2 regions of the Streptomyces sp. WI03-4A genome follow, and region 2 is predicted to be linked to the other one. Evidence: riboswitches for the same ligand, from Rfam matches in the RefSeq annotation. Region 2 holds a riboswitch; the other holds the start of a gene.
The links. A riboswitch is a leader RNA that binds a small molecule or an ion and turns the genes downstream of it on or off. The one in region 2 is predicted to bind cyclic di-AMP.
Positions count from the first base shown of each region.

Region 1: it holds a riboswitch for cyclic di-AMP, as region 2 does, so the genes downstream of both, PV343_RS23280 (transglycosylase family protein) here and PV343_RS29145 (M23 family metallopeptidase) in region 2, are expected to answer to the same signal.

Region 1 is NZ_JARAUO010000024.1:24,004-35,322, forward strand. Features, by position in the region: gene PV343_RS23265 (nucleoside triphosphate pyrophosphohydrolase) at 1-101, shown strand, start outside; gene PV343_RS23270 (cytochrome P450 family protein) at 178-1,446, shown strand; gene PV343_RS23275 (transglycosylase family protein) at 1,615-2,661, shown strand; cyclic di-AMP (ydaO/yuaA leader) riboswitch at 2,848-3,016, shown strand; gene PV343_RS23280 (transglycosylase family protein) at 3,021-3,704, shown strand; gene eno (phosphopyruvate hydratase) at 4,040-5,347, shown strand; gene PV343_RS23290 (FtsB family cell division protein) at 5,452-5,928, shown strand; gene PV343_RS23295 (DUF501 domain-containing protein) at 5,976-6,524, shown strand; gene PV343_RS23300 (Ppx/GppA phosphatase family protein) at 6,521-7,462, shown strand; gene PV343_RS23305 (NAD(P)/FAD-dependent oxidoreductase) at 7,908-9,290, shown strand; gene PV343_RS23310 (cyclopropane-fatty-acyl-phospholipid synthase family protein) at 9,532-10,821, shown strand; gene PV343_RS23315 (ABC transporter permease) at 10,890-11,319, opposite strand, start outside.
Region 2 is NZ_JARAUO010000035.1:72,345-83,663, reverse strand. Features, by position in the region: gene trmB (tRNA (guanosine(46)-N7)-methyltransferase TrmB) at 45-887, shown strand; gene PV343_RS29155 (PrsW family intramembrane metalloprotease) at 979-2,289, shown strand; gene PV343_RS29150 (aldo/keto reductase) at 2,348-3,295, opposite strand; gene PV343_RS29145 (M23 family metallopeptidase) at 3,445-4,476, opposite strand; cyclic di-AMP (ydaO/yuaA leader) riboswitch at 4,484-4,652, opposite strand; gene PV343_RS29140 (PP2C family protein-serine/threonine phosphatase) at 4,911-6,104, opposite strand; tRNA gene PV343_RS29135 (tRNA-Met) at 6,306-6,379, opposite strand; gene PV343_RS29130 (dihydrofolate reductase family protein) at 6,446-7,579, opposite strand; gene PV343_RS29125 (MarR family winged helix-turn-helix transcriptional regulator) at 7,648-8,217, shown strand; gene PV343_RS29120 (GTP cyclohydrolase II) at 8,341-8,976, shown strand; tRNA gene PV343_RS29115 (tRNA-Lys) at 9,025-9,097, opposite strand; gene PV343_RS29110 (amino acid permease) at 9,186-10,721, opposite strand; gene glgA (glycogen synthase) at 10,972-11,319, shown strand, end outside.

The DNA of each region.
Region 1 (11,319 bases), on a different contig from region 2:
ACGGCGTGGACCCGGAGGCGGCACTGCGCGCGGCGGCCCGGGTGTACCGGGACGCGATCAGGCAGACGGAGGGCCAGGGCACCGGCGGCGCCGGGGACTGACGACGGGGGACCCGGACGGGCTGTCGCCCACGGACGCCCGCGGCGCGAGTCCCGGCGGGCCGGATACCGTCGGGGAGTGACCGACCAGCCCCACCCCCCGACGGCCCCCGAACTCTTCACGTGGGAGTTCGCTGGCGACCCGTACCCCGCCTATGCCTGGCTCCGCGAGCACGCGCCCGTGCACCGCACGCGGCTGCCCAGCGGGGTGGAGGCCTGGCTGGTCACCCGGTACGCCGACGCCAAGCAGGCGCTGGCCGACCAGCGGCTGAGCAAGAACCCGGCGCATCACGACGAGCCCGCGCACGCCAAAGGCAAGACCGGTATCCCGGGTGAGCGCAAGGCCGAGCTGATGACGCACCTGCTGAACATCGACCCGCCGGACCACACCCGGCTGCGCCGGCTGGTCAGCAAGGCGTTCACCCCCCGCAGGGTCGCCGAGTTCGCGCCCCGGGTGCAGGAGCTGACCGACCAGCTCATCGACCGGTTCGCCGCGACCGGTTCGGCCGACCTCATCCACGAGTTCGCCTTCCCGCTCCCCATCTACGCGATCTGCGACCTGCTCGGCGTCCCGCGCGAGGACCAGGACGACTTCCGGGACTGGGCGGGCATGATGATCCGGCACGGCGGAGGCCCGCGCGGCGGTGTCGCGCGGTCCGTGAAGAAGATGCGCGGTTACCTCGCCGAGCTGATCCACCGCAAGCGCGAGGCGCTGCCCGACACCCCGGCCGCCGGCGAGGACCTGCTCTCCGGGCTCATCCGCGCCTCCGACCACGGCGAGCACCTCACCGAGAACGAGGCCGCGGCCATGGCCTTCATCCTGCTGTTCGCCGGGTTCGAGACCACGGTGAACCTGATCGGCAACGGGACGTACGCGCTGCTCACCCATCCCGGTCAGCGTCACCGGCTGCAGGACTCCCTGGCCCGCGGTGAGCGCGGCCTGCTGGAGACCGGCGTCGAGGAACTGCTGCGCTACGACGGCCCGGTGGAGCTGGCGACCTGGCGCTTCGCCACCCGTCCGCTCACCGTCGGCGGGCAGGACATCGCCGCCGGGGACCCGGTGCTCGTCGTGCTCGCCGCCGCCGACCGGGACCCGGAGCGGTTCGCCGATCCGGACGTGCTCGACCTGTCGCGGCGGGACAACCAGCACCTCGGGTACGGGCACGGCATCCACTACTGCCTCGGCGCCCCGCTCGCCCGGCTGGAGGGCCAGACAGCGCTCGGCACGCTGCTGACCCGCCTGCCCGACCTGAGGCTCGCGGTGGATCCGGCGGAGCTGCGCTGGCGCGGCGGACTCATCATGCGCGGTCTGCGCACCCTGCCCGTGGAGTTCACGCCCGCCCCCTGACGCAGTGGTACGGGCCGACATACATGCGGTGTTCAACTCTGTGATCTTCACGTGATCTACGCGGCATTAACTTGTGACAAGTGATCGTCTGCCTATACGTTCACCCATCAGCGTGGCGCGGAGTTCCTTGCGCCGCGCCGGTCCTGCTGTCGCACGAAAGGTCTCCGCATGCTCTCCGGGAACGGCCGCCATCGTCGCCCCCGTCAGGCCCCGGCTCTGCTCGTAGCGGCGGGGGTGACCGGGTCCGCCATCGCGATCCCGCTCCTCGGCGCCGCGAGCGCCAACGCGGCCGACGGCACCACTTGGGACAAGGTGGCCGAGTGCGAGAGCGGCGGCTCCTGGAGCGCCGACACGGGCAACGGTTACTACGGCGGTCTCCAGATATCCCAGGACGACTGGGACAAGTACGGCGGCGGTCAGTACGCCTCCAGCGCCGACCAGGCCAGCCGTTCGCAGCAGATCGCCGTCGCCGAGAAGATCCTCGCCGACCGGGGCACCACCCCCTGGGCGACCTGCGCCCTGCTGTCGGGCCTGACCTCCAACTCCGGTTCGGTGAACGTCGACACGGGCGTCGGCGGCTCCGGCGAGGGCTCGTCGGGTCAGGGTGACTCCGGATCCACGGACGACTCGCAGGGTGATTCCGGCGCGGATTCCGACTCGTCCGGCCTGCCGGATTCGCCCACCTCGTCCGGCCCCTCCTCGTCCCCCGACTCCTCGCCTTCCGTCGACGCCAAGCCGTCGTCGGGCAAGAGCAAGGGCAAGGACAAGGCCGGTGACGCCCACGGTTCCGACAAGGGGGCCGACACTCCCAAGTCGGACAAATCCTCCTCCCCGGACTCCGGTGGCACGCAGGAGACCGGGTCCTCCCCTGTGGAACCCGCCACGGACGACTCGGACAATTCGTGGCAGGCCGGGAGTTCTTGGAGCCTGGTCGACACCGGTGCGGTGAGCAGCGGCGGGCGTCACCGCGGCACCAGTGCGGACGAAAGCGTGACAAACGGTCAGAGTGACTCCTCTTCCGGCCGTCACGCCTCCCGCGCCGCCGACACCTACACGGTCCACGAGGGGGACAGCCTCGCCTCCATCGCCGACTCCCTTGACGTCGACGGCGGGTGGCACGCGCTCTACGACCAGAACAAGAAGGCGATCGGTGCCGATCCCGACGACATCAGTGCCGGTCAGACCCTGCGAGTAGGTGCCGAAACGGGCGAATAGTGGCGGGAGTTGACGCCCCACTTCACTCACTAATGTCCGGTTTGGTGAAAGTGTGGGATGAGTCTCAGAAGCCCTGATCGTCTTTGAAATTCCGTCGATCGCCTGTCTACGGTCAAGGCCGCTCGTCACCACGAGCCCCGGCAGTCGCAACGCCGAATCCTGCCAGCGGTTGCCCGGGAACAGTCGTCGCGTCACGCGCCGCAGGCAGGAGCGGGGGACCCAAGGTAAGTGCCGGGCCCAGCAGTCGAGCTGGAACCGGCTAGGGGTGGAGCCGTGCCTCCCAGGGAGGCACGGCCGGGCAACTCAACCGGCCCGAACCCGACAGCTCACCTCGCAGGCGTCGGTGAGGGGATCGATCCATGCTGTTTTCCGGCAAGGGCAAGCACCGTCGTCCGTCCAAGGCCGTCCGCGCCATCACGTTCGCCGGTGTCACCGGCGCCGTCGTCGCCGCTCCGCTGATGGCGGCCGGCAACGCCTCCGCCGCCACCGCCTCCGAGTGGGACAAGGTCGCCCAGTGCGAGTCCGGCGGCAACTGGTCCATCAACACCGGCAACGGCTACTACGGCGGTCTGCAGTTCTCCGCCTCCACCTGGGCGGCGTACGGCGGCACCGCCTACGCCGCGCAGGCCAACCAGGCCAGCAAGGCGCAGCAGATAGCCGTCGCCGAGAAGGTGCTGGCCGCGCAGGGCAAGGGAGCCTGGCCGGTCTGTGGCACGGGCCTGTCCGGCACCCCGTACTCCGGTGCCGCCGCCTCGGCCGGTACGAGCAAGAGCACCACCACCACCCGCTCCACCGACCAGCAGGCCGCCAACCGCTCGGCCACCCGCACCGCCCCGTCGGCGAGCAAGACCGTCACCACCCCGACCGGCAAGAAGGTCAAGAAGGGTGACGGCGAGTACAAGGTCGTCAAGGGCGACACCCTCAGCCTCATCGCCGGCAAGCACCACGTCCAGGGCGGCTGGAAGAAGCTCTTCGAGCTGAACAAGGACATCGTCCAGGACGCCAACCTCATCTACCCGGGTCAGCAGCTCCACCTGAAGTGACCCCCGGCTCCCTCAGGGAGCACCGCGCTCTCACCCCCGGGTTCCGGCCCTGAGGCCCCGTGAGAGTCGTCCCCCGTCCCCACGGGCTCCCCGCCCCGGCGCGTCGTCCCCCGTACGCGCCGGGGCGGGGTTCTGCTGTTTCCCGGGTGTTCGGCCGGGCCTCACGCGCAAGCCCCTTTGTTCCGGACGGAAACAATGGGTACGGTTCCCCCTGTCCCTCCCAGTCCTCGCCTGTCCACGGGACGGTCGGTCGGTGGCCGACGCCCCTTGGACGGTTAGGCTCTAGGCGCGCGGCACACCAGCCCCGCACAACCAGCGTCACATCCATGAAGGAGATGCTCGTGCCGTCCATCGACGTCGTCGTAGCCCGGGAAATCCTGGACTCCCGAGGCAACCCCACGGTCGAGGTCGAGGTCGGCCTCGACGACGGCAGCACGGGTCGTGCCGCCGTTCCGTCCGGCGCCTCCACCGGCGCCTTCGAGGCCATCGAGCTGCGCGACGGTGACCCGAACCGCTACCAGGGCAAGGGTGTCGAGAAGGCCGTCCTCGCCGTCATCGAGCAGATCGGCCCCGAGCTGGTCGGCTACGACGCCACCGAGCAGCGCCTGATCGACCAGGCCATGTTCGACCTGGACGCCACCGACAACAAGGGCTCGCTCGGCGCCAACGCCATCCTCGGCGTCTCCCTCGCCGTCGCCCATGCCGCCTCCGAGGCCAGCGACCTGCCGCTGTTCCGCTACCTGGGCGGCCCCAACGCGCACCTGCTCCCGGTGCCGATGATGAACATCCTGAACGGCGGCTCGCACGCCGACTCCAACGTGGACATCCAGGAGTTCATGATCGCCCCGATCGGCGCGGAGTCCTTCTCCGAGGCCCTGCGCTGGGGCACCGAGGTCTACCACACGCTGAAGAAGGTCCTGAAGAGCAAGGGTCTGGCCACCGGCCTCGGCGACGAGGGCGGCTTCGCCCCGAACCTCGGCTCCAACCGCGAGGCCCTCGACCTCATCCTCGAGGCCGTCAAGGAAGCCGGCTACACGCCCGGCGAGCAGATCGCCCTCGCCCTCGACGTCGCCGCCTCCGAGTTCTACAAGGACGGCAAGTACCTCTTCGAGGGCAAGGAGCGCTCCGCCGCCGAGATGACGGAGTACTACGAGGAGCTCGTCGCGGCCTACCCGCTCGTCTCCATCGAGGACCCGCTGTTCGAGGACGACTGGGCCGGCTGGAAGGTCATCACCGACAAGCTCGGCGACAAGGTCCAGCTCGTCGGCGACGACCTGTTCGTCACCAACCCCGAGCGCCTCGCCCGCGGCATCGAGGAGGGCACCGCCAACGCCCTGCTGGTGAAGGTGAACCAGATCGGCTCGCTCACCGAGACCCTGGACGCCGTCGAGCTGGCCCAGCGCAACGGCTTCAAGTGCATGATGTCGCACCGCTCCGGCGAGACCGAGGACGTCACCATCGCCGACCTGGCCGTCGCCACCAACTGCGGCCAGATCAAGACCGGTGCCCCGGCCCGCTCCGAGCGTGTCGCCAAGTACAACCAGCTGCTGCGCATCGAGGAGATCCTCGACGACGCCGCCGTCTACGCCGGTCGCAGCGCGTTCCCGCGCTTCCGCGGCCACGTCGAGGTCTCCAAGGGCTGACCTCCCACCGGGCTAAGTCTTAGCCAGTCGTACGTACGTCCCCGTACCCGGTCCCGTACCGTGTCCGGGGACGTACGCACGTGGAAGGGGAGGCGGCAAGCCACATGGCCGTGAAGGACCGGGACCGTTTCTCCACCGCGACCAGGCTGCGGCTGCTCGGCGAGCAGACGGCGGCCCGGGTCTACCGCTCCCAGACCAAGCGGCAGGCGCGCCGCTCCCGGCTCACGGGCCGCGCGGCCCTGCTCGCGCTGGTCCTGTGCTCGATGATCGTCGCGCTCGCCTACCCGATGCGGCAGTACGTCTCGCAGCGCGCCGAGATCGCCGACCAGCAGCGGCAGCAGGAACAGGCCCGCAGACGCGTCGAGCAGCTCCGCGACCTGAAGGCGCGCTGGCAGGACGACGCCTACGCCGAACAGCAGATCCGGCGCCGGTTGCACTACGTGATGCCCGGGGAGACCGGGTACGTCGTGATCGACCCGGGCGCGGCCAAGCAGTCCCGCGCCGACCTCGGGGCCGCCCGCCGGCCCTGGTACGCGAACGTCTGGGACGGGGTCGACAAGTCCGACGCCTCCGACCAGTGAGCCGGCCCCCGGCCGGTGACCGACAGAAAGCCACCCTGAAAGCAGTCATGGAAACGCCTCCGCCGCCCACTCCGCACACCGAGCCCACCGACGCGGACGTCGAGGCCTTCGAGCAGCAGCTCGGCCGCCCGCCGCGGGGCCTTCGGGCCATCGCGCACCGCTGCCCCTGCGGCCAGCCGGACGTCGTGGAGACGGCACCCCGCCTGCCCGACGGCACGCCCTTCCCGACGACGTACTACCTGACGTGCCCGCGCGCCGCCTCGGCGATCGGCACGCTGGAGGCGAACGGCGTCATGAAGGAGATGACCGAGCGGCTGGCCACCGACCCGGAACTGGCCGCCGCCTACCGCGCCGCGCACGAGGACTACATCCGGCGCCGCGACGAGATCGAGGTCCTGGAGGGCTTCCCGAGCGCCGGCGGAATGCCGGACCGGGTGAAGTGCCTGCACGTGCTCGTCGCCCACTCGCTGGCCGCGGGGCCGGGCGTGAACCCGCTGGGCGACGAGGCCATCGCGATGCTGCCCGAGTGGTGGGCCAAGGGGCCGTGCGTGACGCCGGCCGAGGCCGCCGAGCCCGCCGAGGGGGATGCCAAGTGACCCGCGTCGCCGCCATCGACTGCGGTACGAACTCCATCCGGCTCCTGGTCGCCGACGCCGACCCCGCGACGGGTGAACTCGTCGACCTGGACCGGCGCATGACGATCGTGCGGCTCGGCCAGGGCGTCGACCGCACCGGCCGGCTCGCCCCCGAGGCGCTGGAACGCACCTTCGCCGCGTGCCGCGCGTACGCGGAGATCATCAAGGAGCACGGCGCCGAGAAGCTCCGCTTCGTCGCCACCTCCGCCTCCCGCGACGCCGAGAACCGGGACGACTTCGTCCGCGGGGTCGTGGACATCCTCGGTGTCGAGCCCGAGGTCATCACCGGCGACCAGGAGGCCGAGTTCTCCTTCACCGGTGCCACCAGGGAGCTGACGGGCCGTGACGACCTCGCCCGGCCCTACCTCGTCGTGGACATCGGCGGCGGCTCCACCGAGTTCGTGGTCGGCGACGACCACGTGCGGGCCGCCCGCTCCGTGGACGTGGGCTGCGTGCGGATGACGGAACGGCACCTGGTGCACGACGGCAAGGTGAGCGACCCGCCCACCGAGGCGCAGGTCGCCGCGATAAGGGCCGACATCGAGGCCGCCCTCGACCTCGCCGAGCGGACGGTCCCGCTGCGCGAGGCGCACACCCTGGTGGGCCTCGCGGGCTCGGTCACCACGGTGTCCGCGATCGCCCAGGACCTGCCGGAGTACGACTCCGCGCGCATCCACCACTCCCGGATCTCCCACGACCGCGTCCGCGAGATCACCGAGGGGCTGCTGCGCTCCACGCACGCCGAGCGCGCGGCGATCCCGTCGATGCACCCGGGCCGGGTCGACGTCATCGGGGCGGGCGCCCTCGTGCTGCTGGCGATCATGGAGCGGATCGGCGCCCGGGAGGTCGTCGTCAGCGAGCACGACATCCTCGACGGCATCGCCTGGTCGGTGGCCTAGCTCTCTTTCGTTACTGACTGGTAGCCATCGGCTGAGCAGGTCGGATAACGTCTGAGCGGGTCCGAGGGGCCCTCGCGGGGCCCCTCGGGGACGGTCGCCCGGGAAAGTTCGTGAAGTTCTTCACAAGGAATTCCGCCTCGCGGAACCGAGAAATGGGGCCGACAGGCCCTTCCGGGGGCTCCCGAGCTGTTTGAACATGTTCAGGCAGTGAGCGCGAGGGTCCTGCGGAGGGGGGTGTTCCGGGGGTGTCACGCAAGGCTCACCGCTCCTCCGGGGAGCAAGAGAGGCAGCTCACGCGGCCTTGACAACGGGTCAGACCGCCCGCCGGTTCCCGATCGTGACCATGACCTGCGTCACGCGGGTCGCGGAGTTTAGCACAGGCCCTGTCCAACCTTGTGAAGGGGCGCACGAGCACCCCTGCCGAGGCAGGTGGATACTCGATGGCATGAGCACCACGGAGCGTCCCAGGATCCTCGTAGTAGGCGGTGGGTACGTAGGCCTGTACGCAGCTCGGCGCATTCTCAAGAAGATGCGCTACGGAGAGGCGACCGTCACGGTCGTCGACCCCCGGTCGTACATGACCTACCAGCCCTTCCTCCCCGAAGCCGCCGCCGGCAGCATCTCCCCTCGGCACGTCGTCGTCCCGCTGCGACGCGTGCTGCCGAAGGCGGAGGTCCTCACCGGCCGGGTCACCACCATCGACCAGGACCGCAAGGTCGCCACGATCGCCCCGCTCGTGGGCGAGGCGTACGAGCTGCCGTTCGACTACCTGGTCATCGCGATGGGCGCGGTCTCCCGCACCTTCCCGATCCCCGGCCTCGCCGAGCAGGGCATCGGCATGAAGGGCATCGAGGAGTCCATCGGCCTGCGCAACCACGTCCTCGAGCAGCTCGACAAGGCCGACTCCACGACCGACGAGGAGATCCGCCGCAAGGCGCTCACCTTCGTCTTCATCGGCGGCGGCTTCGCGGGCGCGGAGACCATCGGCGAGGTCGAGGACATGGCCCGGGACGCGGCCAAGTACTACAAGAACGTCTCCCGCGAGGACATGCGGTTCGTCCTCGTCGACGCCGCGGACAAGATCCTCCCCGAGGTCGGCCCCAAGCTCGGCCAGTACGGCAAGGAGCACCTGGAGAGCCGTGGTGTGGAGATCTACCTCTCCACGTCCATGGACTCCTGCGTCGACGGCCACGTGGTGCTGAAGAACGGCCTCGAGGTCGACTCCAACACCATCGTCTGGACCGCCGGCGTCAAGCCGAACCCGGCCCTCGCCCGCTTCGGTCTGCCCCTCGGCCCCCGCGGCCACGTCGACTGCGAGCCCACACTCCAGGTCAAGGGCACGGACTACATCTGGGCCGCCGGCGACAACGCCCAGGTCCCGGACCTCGTCGGCCGCAAGGCCGGCAACGAGAACGCCTGGTGCCCGCCGAACGCCCAGCACGCGCTGCGCCAGGCCCGCGCCCTCGGCGACAACGTGATCTCCGGCATGCGGGGCTTCCCGCAGAAGGAGTACGAGCACGCCAACAAGGGTGCGGTCGCCGGTCTCGGCCTGCACAAGGGCGTGGCGATGATCGTCATGGGCAAGATGAAGATCAAGCTCAAGGGCCGCCTCGCCTGGTACATGCACCGCGGCTACCACGGTCTGGCGATGCCGACCTGGAACCGCAAGATCCGCGTCTTCGCCGACTGGACCCTCGGCATGTTCCTCAAGCGCGAGGTCGTGTCCCTGGGCGCCATGGAGAACCCCCGCGAGGAGTTCTACGAGGCCGCCAAGCCCGCGCCGGTCGCCGCCGCGAGCAAGACCGAGGAGAAGGCCAAGGCCTCCTGACCCCTCCCGGTCGCGCACGAACCGAACGAACCGAAGGGCCTCCCGCCATCCGTGGTGCGGGAGGTCCTTCGGCGTGTCCGGGCCTATTCCGGCCTCTGCCCGGGCCCCGTTCGCGCCCGATTTACATGTGCGGTGCATCCTTTTTGCCCACTTGTAACTCCTTTGCGGGACTGCGCTGAGCGCTCCGCGGTGTTTACGTGGTGAACGGACATCCGGGATCGTCGTCTTGGAGGTGTGCGCCATGGCCGACGCCGCGTCGCGGCTGAGGAGTCTTGCCGAGCGGATGCTGGGAGCACCGCTCCCGTTGCGGATCCGCGCCTGGGACGGTTCGCAGGCCGGCCCGCCGGGGGCCCCGGCCCTCGTCATCCGCAACCGCCGCGCCCTGCGCCGAATGCTGTTCAAACCCGGTGAACTGGGCATGGCCCGCGCCTGGGTCGCCGGGGACCTGGACATCGAGGGGGACCTGTACACGGCCCTGGAGGCCGTGGCCGGGTCCGTCTGGGAGCGCGGCGAGGACGCCCGCACCCTGATCCAGGCGCTGCGCGACCCCGAGGTGCGGGCCGCCGGACGCGAGCTGCTGCGGCTCGTCGGACCGCCGATCCCGCCCGCCCCGCCGCGCGAGGAGGTCCGCAGACGCCGCCATCTGCACACCCGGCGCAGCGACAGCCGGGCCATCAGCCACCACTACGACGTGGGCAACGACTTCTACGAACTCGTCCTCGGACCGTCCATGGTCTACTCGTGCGCCTACTGGGAGGACGGCGGTTCACTGGAGTCCGCCCAGCGCGACAAGCTCGAACTCGTCTCCCGCAAGCTCGGCCTGACGCCGGGACAGCGGCTGCTGGACGTCGGCTGCGGCTGGGGCTCGATGGCCATCCACGCGGCGCGCGAGCACGGCGTGAGCGTCGTCGGGATCACCCTCTCGCAGGAGCAGGCCGCCTACGCCCGCAAGCGGGTCGCCGACGAGGGGCTGACCGACCGGGTGGAGATCCGCGTCCAGGACTACCGGGACGTCGTGGACGGCCCTTACGACGCCATCTCCTCCATCGGTATGGCCGAGCACGTCGGCGCCGAACGCTATCTGGAGTACGCGAGCGACCTGCACGGCCTGCTGAGACCGGGCGGCCGGCTGCTCAACCACCAGATCGCCCGCCGTCCGCAGCGCGACGAGTCGGCGTACGAGGTGGACCGGTTCATCGACGCCTACGTCTTCCCGGACGGTGAGCTCGCGCCGATCGGCACCACCGTCACCCTGCTGGAGCGGGCCGGCTTCGAGGTCCGGGACGTGGAGTCCCTCCGCGAGCACTACGCCCGCACCCTGCGCCGCTGGGTCACCAACCTGGAGGACGACTGGGGCCGCGCGGTCCGCCTCACCAGCCCCGGCCGCGCCCGTGTCTGGCGCCTCTACATGGCCGCCTGCGCGCTCGCCTTCGAACGCAACCGCATCGGCGTCAACCAGGTCCTGGCCATCCGCACCCCGGACCCGGGCGCCTCGGGGCTGCCGCTGCGCACCCGCACCTGGAACACCTGACCTCGTCCCCTGGCACGCCGAGGGCCCCGCTCCGGTCACGGAACGGGGCCCTCGGTGCGGTCGTGCCGCTACTCGGCCTTGATCGCCGTCAGCATGTTCAGCCGGGCCGCGCGCCGGGCCGGCCACAGCGCGGCCAGCACGCCGACCAGCGCCGCCAGCAGCAGGAAGAGCGCCATCCGGGCCCAGGGCAGGACCAGTTCGTACGTCGGCATCTTCGTGCCCAGCAGCTCACCGGCCGCCCAGCCGAAGAACACGCCGAGGCCGATGCCGAGGACACCGCCGAACAGGGAGATCACCAGGGACTCCAGGCGGACCATCCGCTTGACCGCCTTGCGGTCCAGGCCGATGGCGCGGAGCATGCCGATCTCCTGGGAACGCTCGAAGACCGACATCGCCAGGGTGTTGATGACGCCGAGGACCGCGACGATCACCGCCATGCCGAGCAGGCCGTAGAGCATGTTCAGCATCGTCGTGAACATCTTCGCGATGTCGTTGGAG
Region 2 (11,319 bases):
GCGCCGTCGGGAGGGGACGGGTGGCGCCGTAAAATCGTGGCACTGTGTCTGACTCGCTGAACGCCTCCGAAGCCCCCCGGTCCGGTCCCGCCGAGCCGGTGTCCCCGCATCTTTCCGGTGTGTCCGTGCGGCACAGCCGGGCCAAGGGGGAGCCGCGCTTCCCGGACGGTCCGAGGGCCGATCCCGCCGGGTCGCACTTCGAGCGGCGGATCCGGAGCTTCCAGCCGCGGCGCAGCCGGGTGACGGCGGGGCAGGCGGACGCGCTGCAGCGCCTGTGGCCCAAGTGGGGTCTGGACATCGACGGGCAGCGGGTGATCGATCCGGCCGAGCTGTTCGGGAACGACGCCCCGGTGGTGCTGGAGATCGGCTTCGGGATGGGCGAGGCGACCGCGCAGATGGCGGCCGGCGACCCCGGCACCAACATCCTCGCCGTGGACGTGCACACCCCGGGCCAGGGGAACCTGCTCAACCTGGCCGAGCAGAACGCCCTGTCCAACGTCCGGGTGGCCAACGGGGACGCGATCATCCTGCTGCGGGAGATGCTCCGGCCCGACTCGCTCGACGGACTGCGGGTCTACTTCCCGGACCCCTGGCCCAAGAAGCGGCACCACAAGCGGCGGCTGATCCAGCCCGAGTTCCTGACGCTGGCCGCGACCCGGCTGAAGCCCGGCGCGGTCGTGCACTGCGCGACCGACTGGGAGCCCTACGCCGAGCAGATGCTGGAGGTGCTCAGCGCGCACCCCGACTTCGCGAACACCCAGGCGGACGGCGGTTTCGCCCCGCGTCCCGGGTTCCGGCCGCTGACCCGTTTCGAGGGCCAGGGACTGGACAAGGGACATGTGGTGAACGACCTGCTCTTCCGCCGCGTACCGTCCCGGAACCCGTAACCGTCCCGGAACCCGTGACCGCCCCGGTAACCGCCCGGCCCGGCGCCGGCGCCCGCCCCGTCCGTCAGGTCCCCCCGTTAGGGTCGATGCCGTGGCCATCAGTCCTCCGTACCCGACCTTCCCGCCCGGCCCCGGAAGCGGCGCACACCCGCACTGGTGGCAGCGCCGGTGGGTGCGGTACGGGGCGCTGATCACGCTGCTGACGCTGTCCGGCCTCGTCATCCTCGCGATGGTGCGCCGGCAGACCGGCACCGAGGGCTTCCTGGTGGGACTGGGGCTCGCGGTCCTGCCCGTGCCCTGGCTCATAGCCGCCTTCCGCTGGCTGGACCGGGTGGAACCGGGCCCCTGGCGGAACCTGCTCTTCGCGTTCGCCTGGGGCGCCTGCGCGGCCGCGCTGATAGCCATCGTCGCCAACACCTTCGCGACCAAGTGGATCGCCACGGCGACCGCCGACCCGGCCGGCGCCGACACCCTGGGCGCGACCGTGATCGCGCCGATCGTGGAGGAGTCCGCCAAGGCCGCGGCCGTGCTCCTGGTCTTCCTCTTCCGCAGACGGGACTTCACCGGGATCGTCGACGGCGTGGTGATAGCCGGGATCACCGCCACCGGGTTCGCCTTCACCGAGAACATCCTCTATCTCGGCACGGCCTTCGGGACCGACCAGCTCACCGGCGACCGCGGCATCGCCTCCGTCACCGCCGCCACCTTCTTCGTGCGCGTCGTGATGTCCCCCTTCGCGCACCCCCTGTTCACCGTGCTGACCGGCATCGGCTTCGGCGTCGCCGCGCTCTCGGCCGAGCGGCAGCACGCGCGGCGCGCCCTGGTGCCGCTCGGCGGACTGCTGCTCGCGATGAGCATGCACGCCTTCTGGAACGGCTCCTCGACCTTCGGCCAGTTCGGGTTCTTCGCGGTCTACGGCGCCTTCATGGTGCCCGCCTTCGGCCTGCTGACCTGGCTGGCGGTCTGGACGCGGCAGCGCGAGCTGCGGACCGTGCGCGAGGAGCTGCCGGTCTACGTGTACGCCGGGTGGCTGGGGCCGGCCGAACCGTTCGCCCTCGGGTCGATGCGCGCGCGGCGCACGGCGCGGGACCACGCCCGGCAGCACTTCGGGGGGCGGCCCGCGGCCCGGGCGGTGGCCGAGTACGAGGCGTACGCCACCTCGCTGGCGTTCCTGCGGCACCGCGGGCGGCAGGGGCGGGCCGGGGCCGACTTCGTGGACCGGGAGCGGGAGCTGCTGGCCGAGCTGTGGCGGCGCAGGGGGGTGGCCCGGCCGGCGCTGGAGTACGCGGCCAGGGCGTCCGTGCGGGTGCCCGCGGCCACGGCGTACTGGGCGCCTCACGGGTACCCGGGGCACGGGCACCCGGCGGCGCCGTACCCCGTGCACAACCCGTACCGGACCTAGGGCCTGTGTGCGGCCGCCGGGCCGGGCCGGTGGTGACCGGGACCCGGCGCGGCGGGGCTCAGGCGGAGGCCAGGGTCAGCCGGTCCGACTCCTCCTGCGTCAGCTCCAGCTCCGCCACTCCCAGCAGCGCCGGAAGCTGTTCCACGGTGCGGGCCGAGGCGATCGGGGCGGTCACCGACGGCCGGCCGGCCAGCCAGGCGAGGGCGACCGTGGCCACCGGAGCGTCGTGGGCGGCGGCGATCTCGTCGAGGGCCGTGAGGACCTTCTGGCCGCGCTCGGACTGCAGGTGCTTGGCGGCGGAGCCGGCGCGGGCGCTGTCGACCTGCGTGCCGGGACGGTACTTGCCGGTCAGGAAGCCCGAGGCGAGGGCGAAGTACGGGACCGCGGCGAGGCCCTCAGCCGCGGCGAGGTCCTGCAGCGGGCCCTCGTAGGTGTCGCGGGAGACCAGGTTGTAGTGCGGCTGGAGGGCCACGTACCGGGCCAGGCCCTCGCGGTCGGAGAAGTCCAGCGAGGCCCGCAGGCGTTCGGGGCTGATGTTGGAGGCCGCGATGTGCCGGACCTTGCCCGCCCGCACCAGCTCGTCCAGCGCGCCGATGATCTCCTCCACCGGCACTTCGGGCTTGTCGAAGTGGGTGTAGTAGAGGTCGATGTGGTCGGTGTCCAGGCGGCGCAGGGAGGCGTCGGCGGCGGCCTTGATGTTGGCGGCGGTCAGGCCCTGGTACTCCGGGTGCTGGCTGACCTTGGTCGCGACGACGACCTCGGAGCGGTTGCCACGCGCCTTGAGCCACTTGCCGATGATCGTCTCGGACTCGCCGCCCTTGTTGCCCTCGACCCAGGCCGAGTAGGAGTCGGCGGTGTCGACGAAGTTGCCGCCGGCGGCCGTGTAGGCGTCGAGGACGGCGAAGGAGGTCTTCTCGTCGGCGGTCCAGCCGAAGACGTTGCCGCCGAGGGCGAGCGGGAAGACCTCGAGGTCGGAGGTGCCGATTTTGCGCAGGGAAGCAGTCATGTCTGTCTCAACGGTCACCGCGGCGCCGCCCATTCCGGTTCTCCCGCGAACGGTGTGTGAACACGACGGCCCGCAGCCCTGATGTCCGGGGGGTGCCGTCAGGGCTGCGGGGGCCGGTTCAGCGGCCGGTCAGGGGGTGAGGCGGGCGGTCAGGGGGTGAGGCCCTTGCCGCGCAGCCAGGTCATCGGGTCGATGCCGGTGGCCTGGCCGTTGGGGTGGACCTCCAGGTGGAGGTGGGGGCCGGTGACGTTGCCGGTGGCGCCGACCCGACCGATGACGTCGCCGGTGCCGACCTTCTGGCCGACCTTGACGTTGATCGAGGACTGGTGGCAGAACCACAGCTCGGTGCCGTCGTCCAGGGTGAGGATCGTGCGGTAGCCGTAGGCGCCGGCCCAGCCCGCCTCGGTGATGGTGCCGCCGTGGATCGCCTTGATCAGCGTGCCCGTGGGAGCGGCGAAGTCGAGGCCGGTGTGGTAGCCGGAGGACCACATCGAGCCGGGCTGGCCGAAGGTGCCGGTGATCGTGTACGAGACCACCGGGAGCTGGAACTGCTTGGCCAGCTCGGCCAGGCGCTCCTCCTCGGCCTGCTTCTTGGCCGCGGCCTCCGCCTTCTCCTTGGCGTCGGCGGCCTTGGCGGCGGCCTCCTTCTCCGCCTTGGCGGCCGCGTCGGCGGTCTGCTTCTCGGCGGCGGCGACGGCGACGGCGGTGGCCTTGGTCTCGGCCTTGCTCTGCTGCTGCTCGGCCTGGGCCATGATCCGGTTGCGCAGGGCCTCGCCGGCGTCGCTGTGGTCGCTCTCGGCGGAGGCGGTGCCGACGTGGCTCAGCGAGGCCGTGGTGGCCGCGGGCGCGTCGGAGGTGTCGTCACCGAGGAGGGAACCGACGGAGGGGAGGTCGGGCATGGAGATGGACACCGGCGGCTTGCCGGTGTGCGCGCTGGCCATGCCGCCGGCGCCGACGGCGGCGATGACGCCGACGCCGAGGACCGTGGAGCTGCGGGCGAGTCCGCCGCCGCGCTGCTTGGCGACGCGGTGCCGGCCGCGCACGGGGCGAATGGATTCCTCAGTGGGATTCCATTCCTCCCAGGGGCCCTCTTCGGTGCGGTACTCGCCGTAGCCGAAGGTGTCGGACTCACGCTGAGCCGGCACGAACGGGGCTTCTGGGGCAGGCCGGTTGGACGCCACGCGGGCGTACTCCTTTCCTTCCTCCGCCTACCGGGTTAGCTGACGGGTTCGGAGCAGGAAGGTCTCCTACGCGCGTATACGAGCCGTGGACCAGTACGGTTCACGGCGGTATTCGCGTGATTCACCCCAAGGTGGTGGTTCCCCGGTTCCCTCGCGGGATTCGGCGCGTGCGCACGGAGCCGCCTCTGGTGACGGCTGGGACGACCGCGCTGCGTTATCGAACGTTAATAGACCTGACTGTGAGATTCCAAGCCGTTCGGCTTGATCATTAAGGTTCTTTCGGCTGGACGTACGCGTCAGGAACGGCGGAAAACGGGCGAGTTGACCGAAGCTCAGCAGTCTCAGAGGTTTTGATGGTGACTCAGATGTGATGCGGAGGGCTTCCGTCCGGTGACCCTGGGTGAGGGCGCTCGACGCGGCTGCCGGGGAGCCGGTCAGGGCCGCCGTACGGCGAGCAGCGCCATGTCGTCCGCCGTGCCGCCGCCGGAGTGCCGCCGCACCTCGGCGGCGAGGCGGGCGAGCAGCGTGCGCGGGTCGGGGAAGCGGCGTCCGGCGAGCCGGCGCCAGGGGTCGTAGAAGCGGCCGTGCGCGTCCCGCGCCTCGGAGAGGCCGTCGGTGTACAGCAGCAGGGTGGCGCCGCTCGGGAAGGCCGACTCGGTCGCCCGGTCGGGCCACCGGCCCAGGTCGCTCATGCCGAGCGGCAGCGCGCTCTCGCACGGGACCAGGCTGCGCAGCGAGCCGTCGGCGTGCAGCAGCAGCGGCGGCGGGTGGCCTCGGTTGACGATCCGGACGGTGTCCTCGCCGTGCGGGAGTTCGGCGAGGACGGCGGTGGTGAAACCCTCGAAGGCGTCGATCCCGTCGCGCCGGGTGCCCTCGCGGGCCAGCGCGCGCTCCAGCCGCTCGGCCACCGCCTCCAGCGCGCTCTCCTGCTCGGCGGCCTCCCGGAACGCCCCGATCACCACCGCGACGGCGGCGACCGCGCCCAGGCCCTTGCCGCGCACGTCCCCGACGATGAGCCGGACGCCGTGCGGACTGTCCTGCACGGCGTACAGGTCGCCGCCGATGAAGGCGTCCTTGCGCGCCGCCTCGTAGCGGGCCGCGATGTCGAAGCCGGCGATCCGGGCGGCCGGCTGGGGCAGCACGGCCCGCTGGGCGGCCTCGGCGATCTCCCGGGCCGAGGCGAGCCGCCGGTCGCCCAGGCGTACGACCCGGTTGATGGCGACGGCCAGCAGGGCGACGGTGGCCACCGTGACGACCTCGGTCACCAGACTCGCGTCCGCGCCGGTGCCGAAGCGCGCGTGCACGGCGAAGGTGGCGACCAGGGCGGCGAGACCGGTGAGCACGGTGGTGCGCAGCGCGGACAGGGGCGCGGCCACCAGCGGAGCGGCGGTGAAGAAGGGGACGCCGGTGAACACGCGCGGGGTGAGCAGGTCGTACAGGATTCCGCCGGCGATCAGCAGCACCGGCAGGGCGCGGGCGAGGGTGCGCGGGGCCGGGCGGCGGGCGCGGCGCCCGGCCGGCGGGAGCGGCGGGGGCGGGTGACCGGCCCCGGGGTCGGGGACGGATACGCCGGGGATCCGGCCGCCGGCCCTGGCGTACGGGCTCTCCTCCACCTCACCAGGGCGCACTGCTCGTCTCCCGTGTCCTTGATCCCGCGTCCAGCGTGGCGGGGGCGCACGGGCCGGGCGACCGCTGTGGACCGAGCGGGCGACCGACTGTGACGCACGCCACTCGGCGTCCGGGCGGCGCCGGACCGGGGTCCTGGTGGGGTGGGCCGGAAAACACTCAGGGCCGGAATCCATTACTGGATTCCGGCCCTGAGCCTTCAGTAGCGGGGACAGGATTTGAACCTGCGACCTCTGGGTTATGAGCCCAGCGAGCTACCGAGCTGCTCCACCCCGCGTCGTTGTGACTCCAGTGTACGCCATCCGCGGGGTGCCGAGCACACGGCTTTTCCGTGGGGTGCGGATCAGGGCAGCAGGTGGGCGTTGGGCGCCTTCGCGCGGCCCTCGTACTCGGGCAGCTCGACGACGTCCACGCCCGCCCCGGTCAGGACGCCGGTGCCGTCCGCCGCCGTCACGAACGTGTCGGGCTCCCGCCAGGCCGTGACCACCCTGCGGGCGCCCGCCCGCAGGATCAGCTCGGCGCAGGGAGCGGGACGGGAGGCGCGGCGGGAGCAGGGCTCCAGGCTGCTGTAGACGGTGGCGCCGGCGAGGCGCGGGTCGGCGGGGTCGATCTTGGCGAGGGCCGCCTCCTCCGCGTGCACGACGGGGTCGCCGCCCTCCCGCGAGTGGCCGCGCGCCAGCTCGGTGCCGTCGGCGGCGACCACCACCGCGCCGACGCTGAAGGCCGTCCGCGAGGGCGGGCAGAGGGCGGCCAGCTCGCAGGCGGTGCGCAGCCAGCGGTGGTCGGCGGCGGTGGGCAGCGGGCCGGTGCCGGGTGCGGTGGGCTCGTAGCGCATGAGGACGACGTCCTCGATCCGGCGGGTCTCGGTGAGCCGGAGCCGGCCGGACTGGTACGCGCCCGGGCCGAACATCCGCGGGGCCGCCGGGTCGCCCACGAACAGGGGGGCGAGGACGAGCTGGAGCTCGTCGGCGAGGCCCTGCTGGAGGAGCTGGGTGTGGACGGTTCCGCCGCCCTCGACCATCAGGCGCCGGACGCCGCGCTCGTCGTGCAGGTGTTCCAGCAGGGCGCGCCAGTCGAGTCCTGGGCCGAGGGAGACCACGTCAGCGGTGCGGCCGAGGGCGCGGGCGGCCCGGCCGGCGCCCCGGTCCGTGGTGTACACGAGCTTCTCACCGCCGGTGTGCCAGAAGTGCGCCTCGGGGTCGAGGTCGCCGGAGGCGGTGACGGTGACCTTCAGGGGGTAGGCGGGCCTGCCGCCGGCCTCGCGGGCCGCGCGCCGCTCGGGCGAGTTCACCAGCAGGCGCGGGTTGTCGGCGCGGATGGTGCCGGCGCCGATCAGGATGGCGTCGACGGAGGCGCGCACCTCGTCGACCCGGTCGAAGTCGGCGGGTCCCGACAGCAGGAGCCGGTCGGGGCCGGTGTCGTCCAGGTAGCCGTCGAGGGAGACGGCGGCGGACAGCAGGACGTACGGGTACGGCATCGGCGCGCTCCCTCGCGAAGACCCTACCGGATCTTGGTTCAAGTTTGAAACAAACCTACACTGGTGGCATGACGACCCGCTGGCTCACTCCCGAGGAGCAGCGCGCCTGGCGCGCGTACATCGCCGCCTCCAGGCTGCTGGAGGACGCGATCGACCGGCAGCTCCAGCAGGAGGCCGGCATGCCGCACCTGTTCTACTCCGTGCTGGCCAATCTGTCCGAGGCGCCCGAGCGGCGCCTGCGCATGACCGACCTCGCGGAGACGCTGAAGATCACGCGCAGCAGGCTGACGTACGCGGTGTCCAGGCTGGAGCGGGACGGTCTCGTACGGCGGGAGGACTGCCCCCGGGACCGGCGCAGCAGCATCGCGGTGCTGACCGACGCGGGGACGGCCGTGCTGGAGCGTACGGCACCCGGTCACGTCGACACCGTCCGCACGACCCTCTTCGACCGGCTCACGCCCGAGCAGGTGGGGCAGCTGGAGGAGATCTGCTCGGGGATCGCCCGGACCCTGGAGGGGGAGGAGGCGGGCGCGGCTCCCGAGGATGTGCCCTGGCGGCGGCGCTCGTCGCCGTGTGCGGGCCCGCCCGAGGGGACGCCCGGGCGGCCGTCCGCCGGGCCGCCCGGGCCGTCCGTGTAGCGGCCGGGGGCACCGCAAAGGCATTGCTTTAACTTTTAAGCATGGGGTAGGGTCCCTCTCCTGCCTTCTGCTTCAAATCTGAAGCAGAACTCGGCAGCATGGGAACGGAACCCGGAGGCCCGCATGCCCGACACACCCGCCGCAACGCCGCGCGCCCGCGTCCGGGTACCGCTGCACTTCGCCGACGGGTACGCCGTCGACGCCGAACTCGTCACCTTCCACGGCCTGACCGACGGCCAGGAGCACATCGCCGTCGTCCTCGGCGAGCCAGGCCCGGTCCCCCTGGTGCGGCTGCACTCCGAGTGCCTGACCGGGGACGTCTTCGGCTCGGCCCGCTGCGACTGCGGCCCCCAGCTGCGCGAGGCGGTCGAGCGGATCGCCGAACGCGGGGGCGTGCTGCTGTACCTGCGCCAGGAGGGACGCGGCATCGGCCTGTACAACAAGCTCGACGCCTACGCGCTGCAGGACCAGGGCCTCGACACGTACGAGGCGAACGCCGCGCTCGGCCTGCCGGAGGACGGCCGCGACTACACGGCCGCCGCGCAGATGCTGCGCGCGCTCGGCATCGACGAGCTCGACCTGCTCTCCAACAACCCCGACAAGGCGGGACAGCTCCGCGCCCTCGGGGTGGCCGTCCGCGACCGCGTCCCCACGGGCGTGTTCACCACCGCCCACAACGTCCGCTACCTGCGGGCGAAGGTCCTGCAGACCCAGCACACGCTGCCGCTCGCGGAGTTGACGGAACTCAGCGCCGGCTGACACGAAAGGAGCCCCGGCCCGGACGGCGTCCGGACCGGGGCTCTCCCGTAGGCCCTGTGGGACTCGAACCCACAACCAATGGATTAAAAGTCCACTGCTCTGCCAATTGAGCTAAGGGCCCTGGCGATGTTGCCTGTCCGAGCATAGCCGGACGAGGCCGTGTCTCCGATCGGGTATCGGTGACCCGGCCGCGTCGGGTGCGGGAAGGGCTACTTTTCGACCGGCTCGACCGGCTCGGCGGGGGCGGGGCCGGGGACGTGCGCGGGCCTGAGGAACCAGTGGCGGGCGGAGGCCAGCCACCAGGTCGCGGCGAACCCGAGGACGACCAGGACGGCGACCGGGGCGTAGTTGAACGTCTTCCAGGTGACCGGGGAGACCTGGGGCAGCATGAACAGCACGGTGATCACCACGACCCAGGTGACGGACACCATGCCGATCGGCACCGACCAGCGGCCCAGGTGCCAGGGGCCGCGCTCGAAGTCCGCTCCCCTGCGGACGCGCAGGAAGGTCGGCACGACGTAGGCGATGTACAGGCCGATCACCGCGATCGACGTCACCGCCGCGTAGGCCGTCGAGTTGATGAGGTAGGGCAGGCCGAGGGCCAGGGCGCCGAGCGCGGCCAGCCAGACCGCCGCCACGGGGGTGCGGGTGCGCGGGCTGACCGTGTGCCAGACGTGCGAGAAGGGCAGCGCCCCGTCGCGGGAGAAGGCGTAGATCATGCGGCTGTTGGCGGTGACCGAGGCCATGCCGCAGAACAGCTGGGCCCCGATCACCACCAGCAGCAGCAGCTTGCCCGTGGTCGCGCCCAGCGCGTCCAGCAGGATCTGCGCGGGCGGCGCGCCGGTCGGGGAGGCGAGCTCCTTGTCGTACGACTGGATGGCGAAGGTGAAGCCGAGCAGCAGGACGAAGCCCGCGATCCAGGAGGTCCAGATGGAGCGGACGATGCCCTTCGGGCCCGCGGTGGAGGCGTCGTGGGTCTCCTCCGTCATGTGCGCCGAGGCGTCGTAGCCGGTGAACGTGTACTGGGCCATGAGCAGGCCGAGCAGGACCACGTAGAGGCCGCTGCCCCAGCCCGTCTCGTTGACGAACTTCGTGAAGACGAAGGACGCCGACCGGTGGTGGTCCGGGACGAGGGCCAGCGCGCCGACGATCACCGCCACGCCCAGGACGTGCCACCACACGCTCACGCTGTTCAGGAAGGCGACGATCCGGACGCCGAAGGTGTTCAGCAGGCCGTGCAGCAGGAGGATGCCGGCGAAGAGCAGGACCGTGCGGCCGGGGGTCACCTCGAAGCCGAACTGGAGGTTCAGGTAAGCGCCGAGGAAGGACGCGGCGCCGAAGTCGATGCCCGCCGTCACCGCCACCTGGCCCAGCACGTTGAACCAGCCCGTGAACCACGCCCAGGCCGCCGCCGAGCGCGGGGGCGCCAGGCGGTGGGCCCAGAAGTACAGGCCCGCCGAGGTCGGGTAGGCCGAACAGATCTCGGCCATGGACAGCCCCACGAACAGGGTCATCAGCCCGACCGCGACCCAGCCCCAGGTGATCACCGCGGGACCGCCGGTGATCATGCCGAAGAGGTAGAGGGTCAGGCAGCCGGACAGCACCGAGATGATGGTGAAGGAGACGGCGTAGTTCGAGAACGCCGACATCCGGCGGGCGAGGACCTGGGTGTAACCGAGCTGGGCCAGCCGTTCCTCGTCGGACGGCCCTTCCGCTCCGCTGCGCACTGCCGCGTCTTCTGTCATGCCCCCAGCAATTCCCTGTCTCGGGCGGTGACATGCGACACACCGTCATCGCCCTAGCGTGGATGCGTGGTCCGCGGCCCCCGCTCTCCCGCCCCGTCGTCAGGGGGCCGCGGACTCCCAGGTCATCCCGGGCGCGGACCCGCCGCTCCCCGCACCCCACCCGCGCCCCGGCCCGGTCCGTCCCGGTCCGGCGCGGGCCCGCGCACGCACGGAACCCACCGCTCTCGGCCGCCGACGTCAGGAAGTACGGATGAACACACGCGTGGATCTGCTCACCAAGGAATTCCCGCCGGCCGTCTACGGCGGCGCGGGCGTGCACGTCACCGAACTGGCCCGGCAGCTGCGCACCCTGGTGGACCTCAGGGTGCACTGCTTCGGAGAGCCGCGCCCGGAGCCCGGTGTGGCCGCCTACCGGGAGCCGCATCTGGCGGACGGCGCGAACCCCGTGCTGCGCACCCTCGCCACGAACGTGGAGATGGGCGCCGGCTGCGCGGGGGCCGACCTGGTGCACAGCCACACCTGGTACGCGAACTCCGCGGGCCGGCTCGCCCGGACCTTGTACGGCATCCCGCACGTGGTGACCACACACAGCCTCGAA